DNA from 2 places in the Hoeflea sp. EC-HK425 genome. Region 2 is predicted to be linked to the other one. Evidence: predicted binding sites of a transcription regulator. Region 2 holds the regulator's gene; the other holds the start of a gene.

Region 1 (4,671 bases), 970 kb from region 2:
CGCCGGCCATGATGAAGATGATGCTCAGCAGCACACGGCCGATAAGAAGCTGTAGATTGTTTGACATGGTACTCTCCTGTTTCTCAAACTGGAGAGAGCCATATACGCGTCATCGACGAACGGAAAGATGAACAATTATGAACGTATTGTTCACAAAAATAAACGGGAAAACCCGGGCGGAGACGACCTTGAATGATTGTCACCGGCGGTTCAGTTACTGCGTGTTCAATGGTGGCTGATCGAGCAGCTTGAACTTCGGGAAAACAAAGACACCGTTGATTGCGCCATCGCCATCATCCGAGAAGTTGGACGATTCACCGATGCACATGACCGGCACCTGGCTTCCATCAGCGTGAATGATGGTGGTTGAAAAACAGAACGAAGAAGGCCGCATCGCCGCCAGTTCATAGAGTTCGAGTACATGGTTGCGATACTCTTCGTCGTAGCACTTGACCAGGTTGTAAAGCCCGAACTCGCCCTCTTCCGGAAGCTGGTGGTGATAACGCGCGGCAGGCCCGAGCTGAAACGTTCCGGTCGCCAGGTTGGCTTCGAATGGCTCGATACGGCAATAGTGGGAAATCACATCGAGATCGGGAGCGTCAATGCCGTGAGGCTGGACGCCAATTCCTGAAATACTGTCTGCCCTAGCAATTTTGAACAATGTACACCTCGGCAACGCCCAGTGGATTCAAGCCTGTCTGCCCGGACTGTCCGGGATGTGGATTCAAAACCGCCCAGTCCGATGGCTGCAATCAGACCATGATCAAGGCAACTCATTTATGCGGAAATGTCCGCCGATCAGTCATCGCCACCGGTACGGGTTGGTGAAAATGCAAGATAAAGCATTCATCGAGCAAAATGCCATGTCTTCTTTGATCAATTTTTTCGTTGATTTTCAGTTAACATGCAACGCGATATTAGGCCACGCCGGGTCCATTTTGCAACAACACCGGCCATCAATTGTGGATCGGCCCGATTGGTGCCCCCTGAACAGCAAAAAGGACGGCCCGAAGACCGCCCTTTCTTTGGGTCGCGCAATGTGCGCTGACCGGCATTAACAAGGCCTTGGCCTTATTACATCATGCCGCCCATGCCGCCCATTCCGCCCATGTCGGGCATGCCGCCACCGCCAGCAGCACCTTCCTTCTTCGGAAGTTCCGCAATCATGGCTTCGGTGGTGATCAGAAGGCCGGCGATCGAGGCCGCATCCTGAAGCGCCGTACGGACAACCTTGACCGGGTCAACGATACCCATGGTGATCATGTCGCCATATTCACCGGTCTGGGCGTTATAGCCGTAGGTGTCGCTCTTCTGGTCGAGGATCTTGCCCACGACGATCGAAGCCTCATCACCGGCATTGTCTGCGATCTGGCGGCAAGGAGCCTGCAGAGCGCGACGGATGATGTTGATGCCGGCTTCCTGGTCGGAGTTGGCGCCCTTGACGGTGATCGCAACGGATGCGCGCAGCAGCGCGGTGCCGCCGCCTGCAACGATGCCTTCCTGCACGGCAGCGCGGGTCGCGTTGAGCGCGTCGTCGACGCGGTCCTTGCGCTCCTTGACTTCCGTCTCGGTCGCACCGCCGACGCGGATGATGGCAACGCCACCAGCGAGCTTGGCCAGGCGTTCCTGCAGCTTTTCGCGATCGTAGTCGGAAGAAGTCTCTTCGATCTGAGCCTTGATCTGCGTGATCCGGCCTTCGATTTCCTTCTTCTTGCCAGCGCCATCAACGATGGTGGTGGTTTCCTTGGTGATCGACACCTTCTTGGCGCGGCCCAGCATTTCCAGGGTCACGTTTTCGAGCTTGATGCCGATGTCTTCGGAAATCACCTGGCCGCCGGTCAGGATGGCGATGTCTTCGAGCATTGCCTTGCGGCGATCGCCGAAACCCGGAGCCTTGACGGCCGCAATCTTCAGGCCGCCACGCAGCTTGTTGACCACGAGCGTTGCAAGGGCTTCGCCCTCAACGTCTTCCGAGATGATAAGAAGCGGCTTGGAAGTCTGCACCACGGCTTCGAGCACAGGCAGCATGGCCTGAAGGTTCGAGAGCTTCTTCTCATGCAGAAGGATGTAGACGTCGTCGAGTTCGGCAACCATCTTGTCGGGGTTGGTCACGAAGTAGGGCGACAGGTAGCCGCGGTCGAACTGCATGCCTTCGACGACTTCGAGTTCGCTTTCAGCGGTCTTGGCTTCCTCGACGGTGATGACACCTTCGTTGCCGACCTTCTGCATGGCTTCGGCAATGTCCTTGCCGATCTGGCTTTCGCCGTTGGCCGAGATCGTGCCGACCTGCTCGACTTCCGACGAGGTCTTGATCTTCTTGGCCTTCTTCTGAAGGTTGGCGATGACCTCTGTGACGGCGAGGTCGATGCCGCGCTTCAGATCCATCGGGTTCATGCCGGCAGCAACGGCCTTGCCGCCTTCGCGCACGATCGACTGGGCCAGCACGGTTGCAGTGGTGGTGCCGTCGCCGGCGATGTCGTTGGTCTTCGAAGCGACTTCGCGGACCATCTGTGCGCCCATGTTTTCGAACTTGTCTTCCAGTTCGATTTCCTTGGCGACGGTGACGCCGTCCTTGGTGATGCGCGGAGCGCCGAAGGACTTGTCGATGATCACGTTACGGCCCTTCGGACCCAGCGTTACCTTCACCGCATCGGCGAGGATGTCGACGCCGCGGAGCATTTTCTCGCGGGCGGTACGACCGAATTTAACTTCTTTAGCAGCCATTTAACTTAACTCCCGGGCCTGTGGCCCATCGTCTTGAGGCAGGGTGGATGTGTTCAGGCAGAATGTCGGCTCAGCCGAGGACGCCCATGATGTCGCTTTCCTTCATGATCAGAAGGTCTTCGCCATCAAGCTTGATTTCGGTGCCGGACCATTTGCCGAACAGAACGCGGTCGCCGGCCTTGACGTCGAGCGCCACCAGCTTGCCGGCCTCGTCGCGATTGCCGGAGCCAACGGCGATGATTTCGCCTTCCTGCGGCTTTTCCTTGGCGGTATCCGGAATGATGATCCCGCCTTTTGTTTTTTCTTCGGACTCGACACGACGGACGACAACGCGGTCGTGGAGCGGACGGAACTTGGTTTTTGCCATTGTCTAAATTCCTTGATCGAATGACAGAAGCGGCTGAGGTCCCCGAATGGGCCTCATGAAGTTGCTGTTAGCACTCACCCGAGGAGAGTGCCAACGACGCCGAGATAGGGGTGCGGCGACCAAGAGTCAAGATATCGGAGAGCAATCCTGTTGGATGTTTCGTGTCCGTCCGGCAATTTTCCGGCGGGGTCTTGTAATCGGCGGCAAGCTGCGCGACATCGTTTGTCCGAAAGGAACCGTTCGCCCATGGCCCGCAGGATTACCGACCTTGATCAGCTGACCGGCAGCGCCGACGTCTTGTTGTGCGATGTATGGGGTGTCATCCATAATGGCGTCAACCCCTTTCCGTTGTCTGTTGAAGCCTTGAAGGCCGCCAGGCGGCGTGGACAGACCGTCATTCTCATCACCAATTCGCCGCGGCCGGCAGGCGGGGTGATCCGCCAGTTCGAAACCATCGGGGTTGATCCCGAGTGCTGGGATGACATTGTCACATCGGGCGATGTCACGCGCCAACTGGTCACGGAAGGCCCGCAACAGATCTATTTTCTCGGTCCCGAACGCGACATCGCTCTGGTCGACGGCCTTGATGTCGACCTGGTTGAACCAGGCGCTGCCAAGGCGGTTTTGTGTACCGGTCTCTTTGATGATGAAACAGAGCAGGCCGAGGACTACCGCAGCCTGCTTGAAGGTTTCAAGGCGCGCGAGCTGCCGCTGATCTGTGCCAATCCCGACCGCGTGGTTGAGCGTGGCGACCGGCTGGTGCCTTGCGCCGGCGCCCTGGCGGATCTCTACGCGGAGCTTGGTGGCGAGACCAGGATCGCCGGAAAGCCGCACGCGCCGATTTACAAGGAAGCCCTTTCGCGTGCGCGAACCATCCGCGGCGAGGTGGATCCGAACCGCGTTCTTGCGATTGGCGACGGAGCCCATACCGACATCCGCGGGGCGCTCGACAACGGCATCGAAGCTGTCTTCATCGCCCGCGGTATCCACGCCCGACACTATCTTGACGGCCGGGCCACCGATGAGGCACGGCTGCAGGCCTTCCTCGAGGGAGAGGGATTGGCGCCGGCCTACTGGATGGAATGGCTTGCCTGAGAACAGCAGCACGGGAATGGAAATGGCGCGGCGATTTCATGATGTCGACACGTTCGCAGGCGAGCTCAGAGGCGGCGTGGTGGCGATCGGCAATTTTGATGGCGTCCATCGCGGTCACCAGGCCGTGCTGGCGCGCGCCACGGCGATTTCCAAGGCTGCGGGCGTTGCCTCCATCGTGCTCAGTTTCGAGCCCCATCCGCGCACCGTGTTCAGACCCGACCAGCCTGTGTTCCGCCTGACCCCGGCTCCGATGAAGGCCGTGATCCTCGGTCATCTCGGTTTCGATGCGATTGTCGAGCAGTGTTTCGACAAGGCGTTTTCGTCTCAGAGTGCCGAAGACTTCGTCACCCGGACCCTGTGCCAGCGGCTGGGTGTTCATCATGTCGTGACCGGTTATGATTTCCATTTCGGCAAGGGCCGCGAAGGCAATCCGGACTATCTCATGAATGCCGGTGTCAGGCATGGTTTCGGCGTCACCCTGGTCG
Region 2 (4,671 bases):
GCGGCGATCACCCGTTCCGAGCATGGTTCGGTCATCGTCCGGGGTGATGAACGCTACGACATCGACGCGATCGACATTGACGAGGTGGTCGATACCACCGGCGCGGGCGATCTCTATGCGGCGGGTTTCCTGCACGGCTACGCCCATGGCAAGCCGCTCGATGTCTGCGGCAAGCTCGGCAGCCTGGCCGCCGGCCTGGTGATCCAGCAGATCGGCCCACGGCCGCAACTGTCGCTCAAGGACGCCGCGCGCGACGCCGGCTTCACCTGACTGCAGGCAAGGCTGATTGGCTCACATCACGTCTTCGGGCGGGCGGCCTGCCCGTGAGCGGTAGGGCGAAAACGCCCAGCCATAGCGAATGGCGCCGCCGCGGACGGCAAAGGCGGCGGTGACACCGATGGCCGACGCCAGGATCAGCGGCGCACCGAGCAGGCTGGCGGCGACATAACCGCCGGCCCCGACCAGAGCAGCCGAGACATAGATTTCGGGACGCATCAGCACCGAAGGCTCGCCGGAGAGAAGATCCCGCAGGATGCCGCCCAGTGTCGCCGTCATCATTCCTGTTACAAGGGCGACGATCGGCGAGCCGCTGAGCGCCAGGCCCTTGGCTGCGCCCATCACCGCGTAGGCGGAGAGACCGATGGCGTCGAGCCAGAGCAAGAGGCGATAGCGCGATTCCACCAGGTGCGCGGTGAAATAGACAATCACCGCGACAAAGACGCAGACGACCAGGTAGGCGGGCTTGCCAACCCAGAACACCGGCGTAGCGCCAAGCACGATGTCGCGAAAGGTGCCGCCGCCAATGCCGGTCACGGCGGCAAGAAAGACAAAGCCGATCATGTCGAGCTGTTTGCGCGAGGCGGCCAGCGCGCCGGTGGCGGCAAAGACCGCGACACCGGCATAATCGAGTGCATCAAGCGGGGTCATGGGTGGTTCCTCTCCCCGCCGGGGCAGGCCTCAGACGTCGTAGCCGGAGGCCGGATCCGGGCCATCGGAGTCTGATTGCGCGGCTTCAGGCTGCGCGGTTTCCTTGGGGCCACCCTTGGAAACGCCGACCATGGCCGGACGCAGCATCCGGTCGCCGATCACGTAACCAGGCTGAACCACGTCGAGGACGGTGTTGTTGGGCACATCGGTGTTGGGGACCTCGTACATGGCCTGGTGGAAGTTCGGGTCGAACTTCTGGCCCATCGGCTCGAGCTTGCGCACACCGTGACGCTCCAGCGTCGACAGCATCGCGCGTTCGGTCAGTTCGACACCCTCGACGAGGGTCTTCAGGCCGTTGTCGGACGCAGCCTCGGACTGTTCCGGAACCGCCGCGAGGGCGCGCTGAAGATTGTCGGAGACCTGCAGCATGTCACGGGCGAAGCCGGAAATGGCGTAGCTCTTGGCGTCCTTGATCTCGCGCGCGGTGCGGCGGCGCAGATTTTCCATCTCGGCGGCCATGCGCAAGCGCTGGTCCTTGAGATCGGCAATCTCGGCCATCAGCACCTGCATCGGGTCCAGCTCCTGTTCCTGGCCAGGATTGGCGGCCTGTTCAACCTCGGGTGCGGCGTCGGCCTGCGGCTTATCGTGTTCGCGGCCCTGGCTTTCATCGCTCATGTTGTGCATGTCCTGACTGTTGTGATGAATGTCTGAGGATCACCGATTGCACGGGTGACCCGGAGATATGCCACGCATATCGACGTTCGGGCCGCAAAAATCAAGGCCCTGCAACGCGGCGGCGTGCTTGTGCCGGCCTGCAGGGCAAGCCAAAACCGCAATCTGCGGAACCTTGCCAAGCCGCCCTGCGGCAGCCATGTGCCAGCCCGGCCGCCGCGCTATTTGCGAACCAGGCGCGAGACCAGCTGCGCGGTGTAATCGACCATCGGGACAATACGGGCGTAGTTGAGCCGGGTCGGGCCGATGATGCCGACGGCGCCCACGACCTTGTCCTCGCCGTCGCGCCAGGGCGCCACGATCAGCGATGAGCCCGAGAGCGAAAACAACTTGTTCTCGGAGCCGATAAAGATCCGCACACCGGAGCCTTCCTCAGCCAGCGTCATCAGCTCGATCAGGCTTTCCTTGCGCTCAAGTTCGTCAAACAGCAGCTTGAGACGATCGAGCTCCTCGCCAGCCGAAAGGCCTTCCAGAAGATTGCCGCGGCCACGCACGATGAGCCGCGCGGTGCTGGCGCCCTCGCGGCTTCCGGCCCAGACCGCCAGGCCGCGCTCGACCAGATCGCGCGAGAGCACATCGAGCTCGGAGCGGACCTCGTCGGTGATCCGTTCCAGTTCCTGGCGGACCTCGCTCATCGTCCTTCCGGCCAGATGGGCATTGAGAAAATTAGCCGCCTCGGTCAATTGTCCGGCGGTAACGCCATCCGGCAATTCCATCACACGGTTCTCGACCTGGTCGTTGCCACCGACCAGCACCACCAGCGCCCGCTTCGGGTCGAGCCTGATGAACTCGATATGGCGGATGGTGGAATCCTGCTTGGCGGCGATGACGAGGCCTGCCCCGCGGGTCATGCCCGACAGCATCTGGCTGGCCTCTGTCAGCAGTGTCTCGACCGGACGGCTGGTGTCTTCGGAATGGACCTGACGCTCAATTGTCTGGCGCATCTCCGGCTGCAGATCGCCGACCTGCATGAAGGCGTCGACAAAGAAGCGCAGGCCCTTCTGGGTCGGCAGCCTGCCGGCACTGACATGGGGTGCGTAGATCAGGCCGAGATCCTCAAGATCACTCATCACGTTGCGGATGGATGCCGGTGACAGCGACATCGGCAACATGCGCGAAAGACTGCGGGAGCCGAGCGGATCGCCGGATTCCATGTAGCTTTCCACCAGTGCGCGGAAAATTTCGCGCGAACGTTCGTCAAGCGCCCCGACAAGGTCTGCCGGGATGGATGGGGTGTTCATGGTCATGTCTTGGTCATGGTCATGTGCAGTTTCCTACAGGCCGCCTGCGGCGCTGCCTAGCGGGAATATAGGTATTTGCGCCTCAACACGGAAGAGGCAACCCGCACCTGGCGGCATTGGCATCAGCCTCGGCGCAATCGTCGGGGTGGAGCGCTTTTTCTTTGCATCGGGCGGCGCGCGCCGATAGAAGGCGGCAACATTGAAATCAGGAGAGATATCATGCGCCCATCGGGCCGGAACACAGACAAGATGCGGGCGGTCAGCTTCGAACGCAACGTTTCCAAGCACGCCGAGGGCTCTTGCCTGGTCAAGTTCGGCGACACCCATGTGCTTTGCACCGCCAGTCTTGAAGAACGGGTTCCGCCATGGCTGCGCAATGGAGGCAAGGGCTGGGTCACCGCCGAATACGGCATGCTGCCGCGCTCGACCGGCGACCGCATGCGCCGCGAAGCCTCCTCGGGCAAGCAGGGCGGCCGGACGCTTGAAATCCAGCGCCTGATCGGCCGCTCGCTGCGCGCCGTCGTCAATCTCGAAGAACTCGGCGAACGCCAGATCACGGTCGATTGCGACGTCATCCAGGCCGATGGCGGCACCCGCACGGCCGCCATCACAGGCGCATGGATCGCGCTGCACGACTGCCTGAAATGGATGGAAGCGCGGGCCATGGTTCGCACCGAGCGCGTGCTCAAGGACAATGTCGCCGCCGTCTCCTGCGGCATCTTTGCCTCGCAGCCGGTGATCGATCTCGACTATCTCGAGGATTCCGCGGCGGAAACGGACGCCAACTTCGTCATGACCGGCTCGGGCGGCATCGTCGAGATCCAGGGCACGGCCGAAGCCGAGCCGTTCACCCAGGAGCAGTTGCTCGAACTTCTGGAACTGGCCAAGAACGGCATTGCCGACCTGGTTGCCATGCAGAAGGAAACGGTCGCAGGACCGCTGTAACACCGATGACGGACGCGCCCCTCACCAAACTGCTGGTCGCCAGCCACAATGCCGGCAAGATCTCGGAAATCCGCGACCTGTGCGGACCGCTCGGCGTCGAGGTCACCTCGGCGGCAGAACTCGGGCTGCCGGAACCCGAGGAAACCGGCGACACGTTCGAGGCCAATGCGGCAACCAAGGCGCTTGCCGCCGCGAAGGCCTCGGGGCTGATCGCATTGTCGGATGATTCAGGCCTGGTGGTCGACGCGCTCGATGGCGCACCCGGAGTGTACACTGCCGACTGGGCGACGCTTGAAGACGGAAGCCGCGACTTCAACGTGGCCATGCAGAAGGTCGAGGATGCGCTCAAGGCACGCGGCGCGGAGAGCGACGTGCAACGTACCGGCCGCTTTGTCAGCGTGCTGTGCCTGGCAACGCCCGAGGGCGAGGTCAGCTTCTACCGCGGCGAGGCCGACGGCGTTCTGGTCTGGCCGCCCCGCGGATCGCTGGGCTTCGGTTACGACCCGGTGTTTCGTCCGGATGGCCACGAGCGCACATTCGGCGAGATGCCGGCTGAAGAAAAGCATGGCTGGACTCCCGGCCAGGCGACCGCGCTGTCGCACCGCGCGCGCGCCTTCAAGCTGTTTGCCGAACAACGTCTCGGTGTAGCCGCAACGTGAGCACGCCGTCCCGCCCAACGGATCAACCGGTATCCGGATCCGGCACCCGCAACGGTACCGTCGCGGACGCCATCCATGCAGCCGACAGCATTGCGCCGGACACAGGCAAGCCCGGGTTCGGCGTCTACCTGCACTGGCCGTTCTGCGCCGCGAAATGCCCCTATTGC

Evidence for each region. Region 2 encodes HrcA, which represses chaperone genes, less so after heat shock. Its sites were predicted from a motif close to GTTAGCACTCNCNNNNNGNGAGTGCTAAC; they were not measured.
Region 1: the regulator HrcA is predicted to act here: its motif matches at 3,158-3,186, upstream of groES (co-chaperone GroES).

Annotation. Positions count from the first base shown of each region.
Region 1 is NZ_LR701572.1:2,875,539-2,880,209, reverse strand. Features, by position in the region: gene SPHINGO391_RS16645 (DoxX family protein) at 1-67, opposite strand, end outside; gene SPHINGO391_RS16640 (hypothetical protein) at 215-661, opposite strand; gene groL (chaperonin GroEL) at 1,075-2,724, opposite strand; gene groES (co-chaperone GroES) at 2,795-3,091, opposite strand; gene SPHINGO391_RS16625 (TIGR01459 family HAD-type hydrolase) at 3,338-4,186, shown strand; gene SPHINGO391_RS16620 (bifunctional riboflavin kinase/FAD synthetase) at 4,209-4,671, shown strand, end outside.
Region 2 is NZ_LR701572.1:3,842,261-3,846,931, forward strand. Features, by position in the region: gene SPHINGO391_RS21100 (adenosine kinase) at 1-270, shown strand, start outside; gene SPHINGO391_RS21105 (trimeric intracellular cation channel family protein) at 292-927, opposite strand; gene grpE (nucleotide exchange factor GrpE) at 958-1,611, opposite strand; gene hrcA (heat-inducible transcriptional repressor HrcA) at 1,821-2,906, opposite strand; gene rph (ribonuclease PH) at 3,120-3,845, shown strand; gene SPHINGO391_RS21125 (non-canonical purine NTP pyrophosphatase) at 3,851-4,504, shown strand; gene hemW (radical SAM family heme chaperone HemW) at 4,576-4,671, shown strand, end outside.